One region of the Shouchella rhizosphaerae genome, then DNA from elsewhere that is predicted to be linked to it. Evidence: predicted binding sites of a transcription regulator. Region 1 holds the regulator's gene; the other holds the start of a gene.
The links. Region 1 encodes CtsR, which represses protease genes until heat stress. Its sites were predicted from a motif close to ATGGTCAATAAAGGTCAAACA; they were not measured.
Positions count from the first base shown of each region.

Region 1 (7,729 bases):
CCCGGGTCTTGTACACACCGCCCGTCACACCACGAGAGTTTGTAACACCCGAAGTCGGTGAGGCAACCTTTTGGAGCCAGCCGCCTAAGGTGGGACAAATGATTGGGGTGAAGTCGTAACAAGGTAGCCGTATCGGAAGGTGCGGCTGGATCACCTCCTTTCTATGGAGTTTTTACTCTAGTCGATGTATGACCTTCTGGTCATATAGCGCTTGTGCTGTTGTTCAGTTTTGAGAGGACTCAAAACTCTCGATTAAATGCTATTGCTCCTGCGGTTACTCGTCGCAAGGCAGCACGAAGCATAAACTGAGAAGTGTTACATGATGTAATTGAAATCAGTAGCCTTGTTCAGTTTTGAGAGGACTCAATACTCTCAGGTTCTTTGAAAACTAAATCCAGAAATAACTCAAATTGATCTTTGTTCATCGGTTGTATAACTGTTTGAACGAGACGTCAAGAATTCAATGCATACCTTTTTATGTATTTTTTTATTTTTGCGAAGAGAACCGAGTAGATCGAGGATGGGAAATGTTCGAAGGAGGGAGCGTACAAAGGTACGTGACCGACTGAGAAACATGAACCAGACGAAGAGATACGAAGGTTATCTGAAGCAAAAAAGGATAAGTTAGAAAGGGCGCACGGTGAATGCCTTGGCACTAGGAGCCGATGAAGGACGCGACGAACCGCGATAGGCTTCGGGGAGCTGTAAGTAAGCTTCGATCCGGAGATTTCCGAATGGGGGAACCCACCATCCGTAATGGGATGGTACTGACATCTGAACACATAGGATGTCGAGAGGCAGACCCGGGGAACTGAAACATCTAAGTACCCGGAGGAAGAGAAAGCAAATGCGATTTCCTGAGTAGCGGCGAGCGAAACGGAAACAGCCCAAACCAAGAGGCTTGCCTCTTGGGGTTGTAGGACACTCAATAACGGAGTGATCAAGAAACGGAGTAGGTGAACTGTCTGGAAAGGCAGGCCGAAGAAGGTAACAGCCCTGTAGCTGAAACTTCGTTTCCTCCAGAGTGGATCCTGAGTACGGCGGGACACGTGAAACCCCGTCGGAATCCGGGAGGACCATCTCCCAAGGCTAAATACTCCCTAGTGACCGATAGTGAACCAGTACCGTGAGGGAAAGGTGAAAAGCACCCCGGAAGGGGAGTGAAAGAGATCCTGAAACCGTGTGCCTACAACTAGTCAGAGCCCGTTAACGGGTGATGGCGTGCCTTTTGTAGAATGAACCGGCGAGTTACGGTATCGTGCAAGGTTAAGCTGATGAAGCGGAGCCGCAGCGAAAGCGAGTCTGAATAGGGCGCCTTAGTACGATGCCGTAGACCCGAAACCGGGTGATCTACCCATGTCCAGGGTGAAGGTCGGGTAACACCGACTGGAGGCCCGAACCCACGCAAGTTGAAAATTGCGGGGATGAGGTGTGGGTAGGGGTGAAATGCCAATCGAACTCGGAAATAGCTGGTTCTCCCCGAAATAGCTTTAGGGCTAGCCTCGAGTGATGAGTCTTGGAGGTAGAGCACTGATTGGACGAGGGGTCCCCACAGGATTACCGAATTCAGTCAAACTCCGAATGCCAATGACTTTAACTCGGGAGTCAGACTGCGAGTGCTAAGATCCGTAGTCAAGAGGGAAACAGCCCAGACCATCAGCTAAGGTCCCCAAGTATACGTTAAGTGGAAAAGGATGTGGAGTTGCCCAGACAACCAGGATGTTGGCTTAGAAGCAGCCATCATTGAAAGAGTGCGTAATAGCTCACTGGTCGAGTGACTCTGCGCCGAAAATGTACCGGGGCTAAACGTATCACCGAAGCTATGGCAATCCCGTAAGGGATTGGGTAGGGGAGCGTTCCAAGGACAGCGAAGCTAGATCGTGAGGACTAGTGGAGTGCTTGGAAGTGAGAATGCCGGTATGAGTAGCGAAAAGATAGGTGAGAATCCTATCCGTCGAAAGCCCAAGGTTTCCTGAGGAAGGCTCGTCCGCTCAGGGTTAGTCGGGACCTAAGCCGAGGCCGAAAGGCGTAGGCGATGGACAACAGGTTGATATTCCTGTACCACCTCGTATTCGTTTGAACGATGGGGGGACGCAGAAAGGTAGGGTGAGCGCGCCGCTGGCTGTGCGCGTCGAAGCATGCGAGGCTGGAACATAGGCAAATCCGTGTTCCGTAAGGCTGAGCTGTGACCGTGAAGGACCTTCGGGTCCGAAATCCCTGATCCTCCGCTGCCGAGAAAAGCCTCTAGTGAGAATACAGGTGCCCGTACCGCAAACCGACACAGGTAGGCGAGAAGAGAATTCTAAGACGCTCGGGAGAACTCTCGTTAAGGAACTCGGCAAAATGACCCCGTAACTTCGGGAGAAGGGGTGCTCTAGTAGGGTTAATCGCCCGAGAGAGCCGCAGTGAAAGGATCCAAGCGACTGTTTAGCAAAAACACAGGTCTCTGCGAAGCCGTAAGGCGAAGTATAGGGGCTGACACCTGCCCGGTGCTGGAAGGTTAAGAGGAAGGGTCATCCCTTACGGGAGAAGCTCTGAATTGAAGCCCCAGTAAACGGCGGCCGTAACTATAACGGTCCTAAGGTAGCGAAATTCCTTGTCGGGTAAGTTCCGACCCGCACGAATGGTGCAACGACTTGGATACTGTCTCAACGAGAGACCCGGTGAAATTATAGTACCTGTGAAGATGCAGGTTACCCGCGACAGGACGGAAAGACCCCATGGAGCTTTACTGTAGCTTGATAGTGAGTGTTGGTATCATCTGTACAGGATAGGTAGGAGCCTTGGAAACCGGAGCGCTAGCTTCGGTGGAGGCGTCGGTGGGATACTACCCTGATGGTGCTGGCATTCTAACCTCGACCCGTGATCCGGGCCAGGGACATTGTCAGGTGGGCAGTTTGACTGGGGCGGTCGCCTCCTAAACAGTAACGGAGGCGCCCAAAGGTTCCCTCAGAATGGTTGGAAATCATTCGTAGAGTGCAAAGGCAGAAGGGAGCTTGACTGCGAGACCTACAAGTCGAGCAGGGACGAAAGTCGGGCTTAGTGATCCGGCGGTGCCGTATGGAAGGGCCGTCGCTCAACGGATAAAAGCTACCCTGGGGATAACAGGCTTATCTCCCCCAAGAGTCCACATCGACGGGGAGGTTTGGCACCTCGATGTCGGCTCGTCGCATCCTGGGGCTGAAGTAGGTCCCAAGGGTTGGGCTGTTCGCCCATTAAAGCGGCACGCGAGCTGGGTTCAGAACGTCGTGAGACAGTTCGGTCCCTATCCGTCGCGGGCGTAGGAAATTTGAGAGGAGCTGTCCTTAGTACGAGAGGACCGGGATGGACATACCGCTGGTGTACCAGTTGTTCCGCCAGGAGCATCGCTGGGTAGCTACGTATGGACGGGATAAGTGCTGAAAGCATCTAAGCATGAAGCCCCCCTCAAGATGAGATTTCCCATGGCGTAAGCCAGTAAGACCCCTTAGAGATGATGAGGTTGATAGGTCAGAAGTGGAAGCGTGGCGACACGTGGAGCGGACTGATACTAATCGGTCGAGGGCTTATCCTATATACATTCTTGACAATTGAGTCTATTTCGGATTTAGTTTTGAAAGAATCACCGATTCTTTCCATACCCTTCAGTGCAGACGAAGAGATTCGCTGCTTATCTGAGAACTACGAAGAGAAGCGAGGAGTTCGAGGACAGGAGTGCTCGAAGAAGGGAGCGTACCCAAACGTACGTGACCGACTGAGAGACACGAACTGGACGAAGAAATCCGAAGCTTATCTGAAGTAGAGTCCGGTGACAATGGCAAAGAGGGCACACCCGTTCCCATGCCGAACACGGCCGTTAAGCTCTTTTGCGCCGATGGTAGTTGGAGGCTTCCTCCTGTGAGAGTAGGACGTTGCCGGGCTAAGCAAAGACACCTGAATAGGTGTCTTTTTTTGTTTGTGCAGGAAGCAAAAGAGTGCTGCTTCGAAGAAGCAGAGTTAAATGCTTATTAGGAGTATATGGAGATAAGCTCATATAAAAAACTACGTGAATAGGCTTCACTGGAAAAGCCTCATGCCCTCCTGCGAGACGTAGGGATCATTTTCGTAAGACTACATGAAAAACATCATCGAAGAAGCTCCGTGCCCAACATCCCCGTAGGAAAAGATCCCGGAGCCAGGACGTTGCCGGGCAAATACTAAAGACACCTGAATAGGTGTCTTTTTTTGTTATATGCAGGAAGCAAAAGAGGACTGCTTCGAAGAAGCAGAGTTAAATGCTTATTAGGAGTATATGGAGATAAGCTCATTTAAAAGGAGCAATGCAAAAATTCCCTTAGGACAAGGGCCAAAAGATGCACCATTAAAAACGGAAGAAAATATCCTATAAATAGACGGAACCACGTCTAGAACCCCAATCCTTGGCGATAATAAAAAAGAGTTACTGGTTGAAGTTTTTTATAAAACTAGCTATAATTAAACCAACAAAAGTCAAATATAGTCAAAGTCAATGGCGGAAAGGGGTTGGTGGAATGCGCAATATTAGTGATTTGATTGAACAATACTTAAAGACAACATTAATGCGAAGCGGAAATGAACTATTGGAAATTAAACGTAGTGAGTTGGCTAAGCAGTTTCAATGTGTCCCGTCTCAAATCAATTACGTCATCAGCACCCGCTTTACTTTGGAAAAAGGCTATATTGTCGAAAGCAAAAGAGGCGGCGGAGGCTACATTCGTATAACGAAAGTTGAATCCCATGAAGACATTGCTTTATTTGAGCACATGTGTCAGCTTATCGGAAATAAAATAGACCAGCAAACGGCGCAAAACATTGTATTTCGTTTGTATGAAGAGGAAGCCATTACAAGACGGGAAGCTAATTTGATGATGAGCGCATTAGATCGTGCCCATTATAAATCGACAGTTGCCCATAGGGATGAAATTAGAGCAAATGTGCTGAAGGCAATGATTGAGACGCTTAAATACAAAGAAAACGAAACGTAGAAGGAGGGGTGAAAAATGGTCTGCCAAGAATGTAAAGAACGGCAAGCAACTCTTCATTTTACTAAAATTATAAATGGCCAAAAGCATGAAATGCACTTATGTGATCAGTGTGCACGTGAAAAAGGCGAATCAATTCCAGGGACCGATAGCTTTTCCATACACCATCTATTCTCGGGCTTGTTTAACATGGGAGCCGAACAAACGAGGGAAACAGCCGAACAAAAGCAAAGGTGCCCGAATTGCGGGATGAGTTACGAAAAATTTCTTCATATTGGTCGTTTTGGCTGCGCCCATTGCTACAAAGCGTTTGGCCCTCAATTAAGTTCGGTGTTTAAAAGAGTGCATGCTGGCAATGACACTCACAAAGGAAAAATTCCAAAAAGGATTGGCAAGTCCCTTAAAATTGAAAAACGGCTATTAGAGCTTAAGGCGCTATTGGATAGTCATATTCAAAAAGAAGAATTTGAAAAAGCCGCCGAATTGCGTGATGAAATTAAAAAATTGAAAGAGCAAATGGAAGGAGGCGAATAGGAGCTGTGAGCTTGGATCGTTTTCTGAAAAATGCCATTAGCCCTTGGATGAAAAAAGATGGTTCGGATGCGGATATTGTGCTTAGTAGCCGAATAAGGTTAGCAAGAAATATGAGTGCTTTTACATTTCCGATGCTCTCTTCTAAAGAAGAAGCATACGCCGTTGCAAAACATGTAAAAGATGCCTTAGGGGGAACGCAAGGAGAGGCCTTGGGTAAAGCTGAAATGTTGGCTATGGAAGATATGCGGACAAACGATAAACGGATGCTTGTCGAAAAGCATTTGATTAGTCCTCATTTGGCTGAGCAATCAAAGTATGGCATGGTGCTTTTAAGCGGAGATGAATCACTTAGCATTATGATTAATGAAGAGGACCATATTCGCATCCAAAGTTTGAGCGCTGGATTTGAGCTTGAAAATTGTTTACAGGCCGCTAATGCGGTAGACGATTGGGTTGAATCGCATTTAACTTATGCCTATGACAGCCAGTATGGTTATTTGACTAGCTGCCCAACGAATGTGGGAACGGGCATGCGTGCTTCCGTAATGATTCATTTACCTGCATTAGCGATGACCCGGCAGCTGCAACGAATTTTGCCGGCAATTAACCAATTGGGCTTAGTTGTAAGAGGAATTTACGGGGAAGGCAGCGAAGCTTTAGGTAACCTATTTCAAATTTCTAATCAAATAACGCTTGGAAAAACGGAACAGGATATTGTTGATGATTTACAAGGCGTAGTGAAGCAATTGATACGGCAAGAGCGTGTTGCGCGAGATTCGCTTTTACAGCACTCAAAGTTAGAACTTAAAGACCGTGTTTTTAGGTCTTACGGAATTTTAGCGAACAGCTATATTATTGATTCCAAAGAAGCGACAAGAAGGTTGTCTGATGTGCGCTTAGGAATCGATCTAGGTTTTATTGAAAACACGGCAGGGAAAATTCTAGATGAACTAATGATTTTGACACAACCAGGCTTCCTGCAACAATACGCGAAAACCGTTCTCACTCCCGAGCAACGCGATGAGAGACGGGCAGCTTTAATTCGCGAACGCTTAAAACTAGAACATGAAACAGCTGATTGAATAATTCGGAGGTGGATGGAATGATTTTTGGACGGTTTACTGAACGAGCCCAGAAAGTATTAGCGCTATCGCAAGAAGAGGCAATTCGTTTAAGCCACCATAATATTGGCACTGAACATATATTGCTCGGACTAATCCGTGAGGGTGAAGGAATTGCAGCGAAAGCTTTGCAACAGCTTGGACTTGGTTCCGAAAAATTGCAAAAAGAAGTAGAAACCCTAGTAGGAAAAGGGCAAGAAGGGCAAAAAAGCATTCATAGCACGCCTCATTATACGCCAAGAGCAAAGAAAGTAATTGAGCTGTCTATGGATGAAGCAAGAAAGCTTGGCCATTCATACGTTGGAACCGAACATATATTGCTTGGCCTCATCCGCGAAGGAGAAGGCGTAGCAGCACGAGTCCTTAATAATTTAGGGGTCAGCTTAAATAAAGCGAGACAACAAGTATTGCAGTTGCTTGGAAGCAATGAAGGAGGAAGCTCGTCACAATCAAACGGTGCGGCAACTAATGCCAATACGCCGACATTGGATAGCCTTGCCCGTGATTTAACAGCGATTGCTAGGGAGGAAACGCTTGATCCGGTTATTGGACGTAGCCGTGAAATAGAGCGAGTTATTCAAGTGCTTAGCCGCCGTACCAAAAACAACCCAGTATTAATTGGAGAGCCCGGTGTCGGAAAAACGGCAATTGCCGAAGGGCTGGCCCAAAGCATTGTTGCCAATGAAGTCCCAGAAACATTGCGCAATAAGCGAGTGATGACACTCGACATGGGCACTGTTGTCGCTGGAACAAAATACCGCGGCGAATTCGAAGATCGGCTGAAAAAAGTGATGGACGAAATTCGCCAAGCAGGCAACGTGATTCTGTTTATTGACGAATTGCATACATTAATTGGCGCAGGAGGCGCTGAAGGAGCCATTGATGCTTCTAATATTTTGAAACCGTCTTTGGCTAGAGGGGAACTTCAATGTATTGGCGCGACGACACTAGATGAGTACCGCAAGTATATTGAAAAAGACGCGGCATTGGAACGCCGGTTCCAACCCATTCAAGTTGACGAGCCAACGATTGATGAATCGATCCAAATCCTTTATGGTTTGCGTGATCGCTATGAAGCCCATCACCGAGTGACCA
Region 1 covers NZ_CP144921.1:1,980,511-1,988,239, forward strand. The annotation lists rRNA gene V5G21_RS09895 (16S ribosomal RNA) at 1-161, shown strand, start outside; rRNA gene V5G21_RS09900 (23S ribosomal RNA) at 618-3,553, shown strand; rRNA gene rrf (5S ribosomal RNA) at 3,784-3,899, shown strand; gene V5G21_RS09910 (CtsR family transcriptional regulator) at 4,509-4,982, shown strand; gene V5G21_RS09915 (UvrB/UvrC motif-containing protein) at 4,998-5,513, shown strand; gene V5G21_RS09920 (protein arginine kinase) at 5,519-6,595, shown strand; gene clpC (ATP-dependent protease ATP-binding subunit ClpC) at 6,616-7,729, shown strand, end outside.

Region 2 (7,729 bases), 1.3 Mb from region 1:
AGCCACACGTTTCAATTCATCGACGCAAGCTCTACCTAACTCCTGCTTCACCCATTCTTCTTCGTCGCTATCACCAGCCACAACAATCGCCTGGCTGACGCCAAGTTTTTCTTTCAGCTTTTCTTCCAGCCGGCGATGCCCAAGCAGCTCTGCCATCATATCAGCAAGCTCTAAAAACAACGCTTCGCCTGCTTCAGTTAGGCGCATGCCTGCCGTCGTCAGTTCAATGAGCCCCTGATCTTTAAGAAGCGTCACTTCCCCACGGACGATACGTTCGGAGGTTTGCAAATTGGTTGCTAGGCTTCTGCGCCCGATTGGCTGCATTAAACGGATATATTGCAGCAAGCGATAACGCTTCGCCATTGTTTCCATTAATTCGGGAACAATCTGTCTTTGCAGATTAATAAGCGTCCGCATGTAACACCTCCTCCGTTTATCGGGACATATAACGTCCCTCGCAGACATATTATGTCCCGGTTAGAGCAAAAACATTTACTACACTTGTATTGTACCAAGGAAGTCGAAAACAGACAACTAAAACATCCTCCGTTTGATAATGGCAAGCCTATTATCAAAATCCAGATGATTGGCAAAAGGACATGTTCCTATTTTGTTTTCAGAGATAACGTTTTATAACTTTGGGGAAAATTCTTATAATAGTAGGCAAGTCCTATTTTCTTTGCTATTATATGAATATTAATGGGATTCATTAGGAGGTTGGTTTTATGGGGAGGACGATACGTTCTGAATCGGTTGGGGCAAAGATTGCAGAATGGTATAGTTGCCTTCTTTCTAAGTCATATGAACAGGCGATTATTTTAAAAGAAGAGGTCAAACAGCTTCTACCAGCGATGGACCCAAGCGACAAGTTTATGGCCTTCTACTCACTAGTCGAATTTAAACACCAGATTTTAGTCAGCCGTTACGATAAAAACGAATGCCCTGAGGAAATAGAACCGATTTCTGAAAAGACCGAAATCGATCACCTTCTCAAGTATCTCTATTACTTTGTTAGCGGCCAATACGAGTTTACGCAAGAACGGTACCGGTCCGCTGTAAAGCTGTTTCGCAAAGCCGAACGACTACTAGAATACGTAAACGACGAGGCGGAGGAAGCGGAGTTTTATCAATATATTGGCCTTGTTTATTATCGTCTCAACCACTATTTGATTGCTTCGTCCTACATGGAACAAGCAAACGTCCTATTCGATCGGCTTCAATATCATGAGCCAGCGATAAACTGCCAAATCATCACTGCTTGTATTCATCAAGAGTTGAACAACCCTGAAAAAGGCGAAGCCATCTTAAAACAGGCGCTAGAGCGTGCTAAAGGCATTCCAATTGTATATGGACAAGTGTTGCGGACGCTAGGTTTAAACAAGCAAGGCCAAAAAAAGTTTGACGAGGCGGAAACGTATTTTAAACGAGCGCTTGACATCCCTGAGCACAAAAACACCATTTTCGGTGCCAAATCTAGATACAATTTGAGCAACGTGCTCTTTAATCAAGGAAAAATCGAAGAGGCTCTCCCACACTTCCAAATTGCAAAAGCAGGTGCCGCCTACTACAAAAGCAAAGAATACAACGCACGCTGCTTATTTACGGAAGGCCTTCACATCGATAAAAACTATGATTTGGTTGACCAAGCCATCGCACAGCTCCAAAAAGAAGGAATGGACTTTGAGGTGAGTGAACTTGCTGAAGAAGCTGCTCACTTTGCAGAAAAGGAAGGAAATACGAGACTGGCATTGAAATATATGAAAGTGGCCCATGGTGCACGCTTATACCAACATACTTTAGGAGTTGATTCCGTTGTTTAAGAAAAAGTTGGTCGTTTCACTTGTCGTCTCTTTCATCGCAGCAGCTTCATTTGTTGTTTTTACAAACACACAGGCTGACAGTGAAATAAATAGCCGCGATAAAGGGGACATTACTTTCATTGACAGCCATGATAAAGGCGACATTACTTCCATTGACGACCGTGATAAAGGGGATATTACTTTCATTCATAAGGCAAAGCTAAACGTTTAATGTTACTAGAGAGCCAATCGGTTCTCTTTTTTACTACATCTGCACCCTTTCGATCCTTGACATGAAACTGCCTATTCCCTTTGAATGGGAACAGGCAGTCTTTGTGTTTTTCGATGTGTTGTCAGATAAACGTTGCCTTTCAAATTTGCACATGCTTATTGCTTTATTGAACGAATGCGTTCGATCTGTTTTTGGAGCGACTCTTTCTCTAATAACCCGTAGCCAATTTCTTGGTCGTCTATACAAACAACAGGGATTTTAAGTTGGTACTTCTCTAAAAGCACATCATCCTGATAGATGTCATGGCATTGAATCACAAGCGAGTAACTATCGGCTAATTCTTTCAGCAATGCGTACCCTTTGTCGCACAAGGGACACCCTTTTTTCGTATAAAAATCGACGTTCATTATCCGGTCCTTTCGTTGTAGCGTTTCCGTTTCGAAGATGGCAAAATCCCTAGTTCATCGCGGTATTTTGCTACTACCCGCCGCGACAAAGCTACTCCTTTATCAATTCTCAACTGCTCCGCTAATTTTTGGTCTGACAAAGGTTTGCTTTTATCCTCTACGCTAATCATTTCTTTAAGCCACACTTTAACGTGGTGATTGGTCAATTGGGCATCTGACTTAGAAACATGGCCAGAGAACAATGTTTTTAATTCGACTAAGCCACGAGGTGTTTGTGCATATTTATTAGATGTTGCCCGGCTTACCGTTGATTCATGGATGCCGAGAACTTGGGCCACATCGTTTAACGTCAGTGGCTTGAGCACCCCACTAGGCTGAAGCAAGTAGTCTGCTTGCACGCTCGCCAACACTTCCGCCACGCGACGCACCGTTTGCTGGCGTTGTTCAAGGCTGCGTTTTAACCACTCGACATGCTGCCTTTTTTGCTTCGCATAGGCGCTTGTCTCGACTTGTTGTTTCAGTAAATGGTCATATTCCTCGTGTACGCGAATCGCGGGTAGTATGTCATCATTCATGAAGACAAGCAGTTTTCCAGATTCGTCCTTTGCCATCAGCACATCAGGCTGGACGTAAATGGCCGTTTCCTTCGAATAACGTAGTCCAGGCTTTGGATCAAGCTCCTTTAATTGGTCGTATAGATGCTGTATATCTTGAACAACGACGCCGTATTGTTTCGCAAGTTGCTTCCATTTCCGGGCAGCTAGCGCTTCGAGATGGTTTAAAACGATGTCAATCGCAAGAGGATGGCAATCGGGCATACGTTTAAGTTGCAAGGCCAAGCATTCCCCAAGGGAACGGGCCCCTACGCCTGCAGGCTCAAAACTCTGCAATATGGCGAGCAACCTTTCCCCTTCCGATTCAGTGATGTTCCGGTCTGCACAAAGCTGAGGCAGCGCTTCTCCTAGATAACCATCTTCCCGTAAATTACCAATCAAATAAGTAAGCTCGCATTTATCGTTTTCGCTCAGCGTCGGCGATTCAATCAACTGTTCGTACAACTCATCAGCAAGCGTTCGCCCTCTTTGCGCAACATTTTGCAACGCTGCCTGTTTGTCGTCACTTGACATCTGTTGCCTGATTGGCCTTGTGCCAACCAGTTCCCGTTCACGGGAAAGAGTAGATTGTTCATGTAATTCGAGTAGAGGATTTTCTAGCGCTTGTTCCCGCAAATAGGCAATGACATCCACGGACGAATATTGTAGCAAGTGGAGCGCTTGCCTTAACTCTTGGGTCATCACTAAACTCGTTGTCTGACGTTGCAGTAAGCCAATCTCCATCTATTCAACCCCTCCTCGAACTTCCTTGCCTTGATTTTACATTCCGCTCAGGCGAACTTAAATGCTCTTTTTCCTCTACATGTCATAGCATAAACCAAATGGCTTGTTAATGTAAACGCTTTCTTATAGATTTCAGCAGTTGCCTAGCTCTTTTGGCCCTTTTAAAAAATAAAAAACAACGTTGTGAACGGCGTAAAACATAGAGGTTTACATCTTTATAATTTAGTCTATCATGAAAGAAGGGCTTTTTGATCATCACAAGGAATAGTACATGAATGAAACTGCTTTTTTGTTGTTGCCGTACATACTTTTGTAAAAAGAAGCAACTCATTTGACCTTTATTGACCTTTGCAGTATGATGATTACAGAGCAACAATTTCAAGGATTTTAGTCAATAGGACATGAGGAGGAAGAGCGATGAATTTAATACCTACCGTAATTGAACAAACAAACCGTGGCGAGCGTGCATATGACATTTACTCCCGTTTATTGAAAGACCGCATTATTATGCTAGGGAGCGGGGTGGACGACAATGTCGCCAACTCGATCGTTGCACAAATGTTGTTTTTGCAAGCAGAAGACCCTGAAAAAGATATTTCCTTATACATTAACTCTCCTGGCGGCTCGATTACTGCTGGAATGGCAATCTATGACACGATGCAATTCATCAAACCAGATGTTTCAACGATTTGCATCGGCATGGCTGCTTCCATGGGCGCCTTTTTGCTCACTGCTGGTGCGAAAGGCAAACGGATGGCATTGCCAAATAGTGAAGTGATGATCCACCAACCACTTGGCGGTATGCAAGGCCAAGCTGCAGACATGGAAATCCATGCCCGCCGCATCATTCAAATGCGCGAAAAACTCAATCAAATTATGGCAGAACGTTCTGGTCAACCGTATGAACGAATTGCAAGAGACACAGACCGTGATAACTTTATGACAGCCGAACAAGCAAAAGAATACGGCTTAATCGACAAAGTGATTGAAACACCAACGAAATAACAGACAAAGGCTTCCGCAAAACGCGGAAGCTTTTTTGTTGCCGCCAGTTGCAGCCTGCCCTCATTCAATTCCCTTTTTCATTAGGCCATGGTACGATTTAAAAAACAAGATGGCGCTAGCCTTTTTGCTTTCGCCTAAGATTAGGAGGAATTTATTCTGAGCATTTCAGCAATTGACGACATTGTCGCCAAGCAAACAGACGATTCATTGGCTACGTTGTTTAAACTATTGCGCCAAGAAAGCATTAGCACTCAAAACAAAGGAATGCGCGAATGCGCAGCGTTAATGCGAGCGCTCATGGAGGAAGTTGGTGCCCGTACTGAACTGTTTGAAACAGAAGGCCATCCTATTCTATACGGTGAACTTCTTACAGACAAACACGCGCCAACTTTGTTAATTTATGGCCATTACGATGTACAGCCTCCTGACCCATTAAGTGAGTGGGAGACGCCTCCATTTGAACCAACAGTCCGCGACGGGCGTATCTTTGCACGGGGCGCAGGCGACAACAAAGGACAAATCGTTGCCCAACTTCTCGGCATAAAAACGTATCAAGAAGCATGTGGCGCTTTACCCGTCAACATTAAAATCGTTATTGAAGGGGAAGAAGAAATGGGCAGCGTCCATTTGCCAGACTTTGTTCAAAGCAACAAAGAATTGCTTCAAGCCGACCTCGTTTACACAGCTGATGGGCCATCTCATGATAGCGGCTCTCCCCTTGTCCTTCTTGGCGTCCGCGGCATTCTATCTTTTGAGATTGAACTTCAAAACGCCGAGTTCGACAACCATTCTGGCAATACAGGCAACATTGTCCCAAATCCAGCTTGGGACCTTATGGAGCTGCTTCAGACGATGCGCAGCACAGACGGGCGCGTCTTAATCGAAGGCTTTTACGACAATATTCGCCCTGCCAGCGCTGAAGAAGAACAGCTGTTGGCCACACTCCCTTTTGAAAAAGACTCAGTCGCCCAAAAAATCGGCTATCCCCATTTGGATATAGATGGAAAAAGCTATTACCGAAAACTAGCGCTAGAACCCACTTTTAATATATGCGGACTAAAAAGCGGCTATTTAGAAGATGGCATTAAGACAATTATTCCTAGCAAAGCCAGTGTAAAAATCGACGCACGCCTCGTTGTGGACCAGGACCCTAAAGACATTTTTGAAAAGGTGACTGCACACGTAAAAGCACGCCGGCCTGATGCCAAGGTGACGTTTTTAGGGGCAATGGAGCCTTCCCGTACGCCAGTTGAGACAGCGATCGTCCAAAAAGCGCTAAAAGGCATTTCTGCTTGTTTTAATGAGGAGCCCCTTATCCAACCAAGCCTTGGCGGCTCGCTGCCAGACTATGTATGGACAAAGCTCCTTCACGCACCATCTCTTCTCGTCCCTTATGCAAACTTTGACCAACGCAACCACTCGCCAAATGAAAATCTCGCTATTCGCCACTTTTTAAACGGCATTCGCTGTACAGCCCATGTTATCCATGCTGTCGGACAGAACTAATAAAAAAGGCATCCCTCATTATGGGATGCCTCCAGACTGTAGGCAAACGCTCGCATACGTCGTCGTTTGCCTCAGTCATATGCTCATGAACCCACGTTCTATTCGCATCTTCCCTCGCCTGCACTCCTCGTCTGACAAGCGTTTTCTATCAGTCTGATCTCAGTTATCGACTTTGTCGACAACCTTAAGGCATCCCTCATTATGGGATGCCTTCGCTTAACGTAAAAATTTAATTGTAAGGGGAATTCGGTATTCCTCTCCTTGGTATGCTTTAATTGCGGCCAAAATGGTAAAAATAATAGCAAGCAGGCCGACAAGTGGCGCAAGTAAAAAGCCAATTAGGATAATCATGGTCACACTCGCAACTAATCCGTAAATGAAAAAAGAAATCAAAAAGTTAAAGTATTCCTTGCCATGGTAATCAATAAAGTCCGAATCATCTCTTTTAACGAGCCAGATAATAAGTGGCGCAAGGATAGGCGCAGGAAAGCTCAATACATATAGCAACATCGCCAACATACGCTCGCTTCCGTCTGGTTCATATTCGCGGTAATCAATAATTTCATTGGCCATTTGTCATCTCTCCTTATCCTTACCTTTACTATACGCTCAAATGGAAAAGGATACAATTCTTTTTTCGTCTCACCGCTGTACTTCCCGTGTTTGAGCCTCTCTGTAAACGACTAGAAACCATAATGGGTAGAATTCGGAAGAAAAACAAAGCAAATGGAAGGAAAACACACTACAAATTTTGTGCAGTATATATTGCATATATTTTTTAACATTTATAAGGCTTTACGAATCGACTTGTTTTTACTTATACTTATTTGGTAAATTTACATTATTCGACATGGAGGTGGGCGTTTTGTTGGAATTTAAAAATGTCACAAAGCGGTATGGTGCCGGCAGACCAGCTGTAGACAATTTAAATCTAAAAATAAATAAAGGCGAATTCGTTTGTTTTATTGGCCCAAGTGGTTGCGGAAAGACAACAACAATGAAAATGGTGAATCGTCTCCACGAAGCGACAGAAGGGCAAATTATTGTTAACGGCAAAGACATACGGAAACAAGATCCAGTCGAATTGCGTCGATCAATTGGCTATGTCATCCAGCAAATCGGGTTAATGCCCCATATGACTGTTAAAGAAAACATTGTCCTTGTTGGAACGCTTTTGAAGTGGCCGAAATCGAAAAAAGACGAGCGGGCAAAAGAACTGATTAAACTAGTCAATTTGCCAGAGTCGTATTTGGACAAATACCCACACGAACTAAGTGGCGGACAGCAGCAGCGAATTGGTGTGTTGCGGGCACTCGCAGCTGATCCACCACTGATTTTAATGGACGAACCTTTTGGCGCACTCGATCCGATTACGAGAGACTCTTTACAAGAGGAATTCAAAAAATTACAAAAAGATCTCGACAAAACGATTGTTTTTGTTAC
Region 2 covers NZ_CP144921.1:680,344-688,072, forward strand. The annotation lists gene V5G21_RS03660 (sugar-binding transcriptional regulator) at 1-417, opposite strand, end outside; gene V5G21_RS03665 (Rap family tetratricopeptide repeat protein) at 726-1,820, shown strand; gene V5G21_RS03670 (hypothetical protein) at 1,813-2,031, shown strand; gene V5G21_RS03675 (glutaredoxin family protein) at 2,187-2,438, opposite strand; gene rpoN (RNA polymerase factor sigma-54) at 2,438-3,775, opposite strand; gene clpP (ATP-dependent Clp endopeptidase proteolytic subunit ClpP) at 4,193-4,780, shown strand; gene V5G21_RS03690 (M20/M25/M40 family metallo-hydrolase) at 4,988-6,286, shown strand; gene V5G21_RS03695 (DUF4870 domain-containing protein) at 6,503-6,859, opposite strand; gene V5G21_RS03700 (betaine/proline/choline family ABC transporter ATP-binding protein) at 7,152-7,729, shown strand, end outside.
Region 2: clpP (ATP-dependent Clp endopeptidase proteolytic subunit ClpP) is a predicted target of CtsR. The motif match lies at 4,104-4,124, and genes of this name have one in related genera.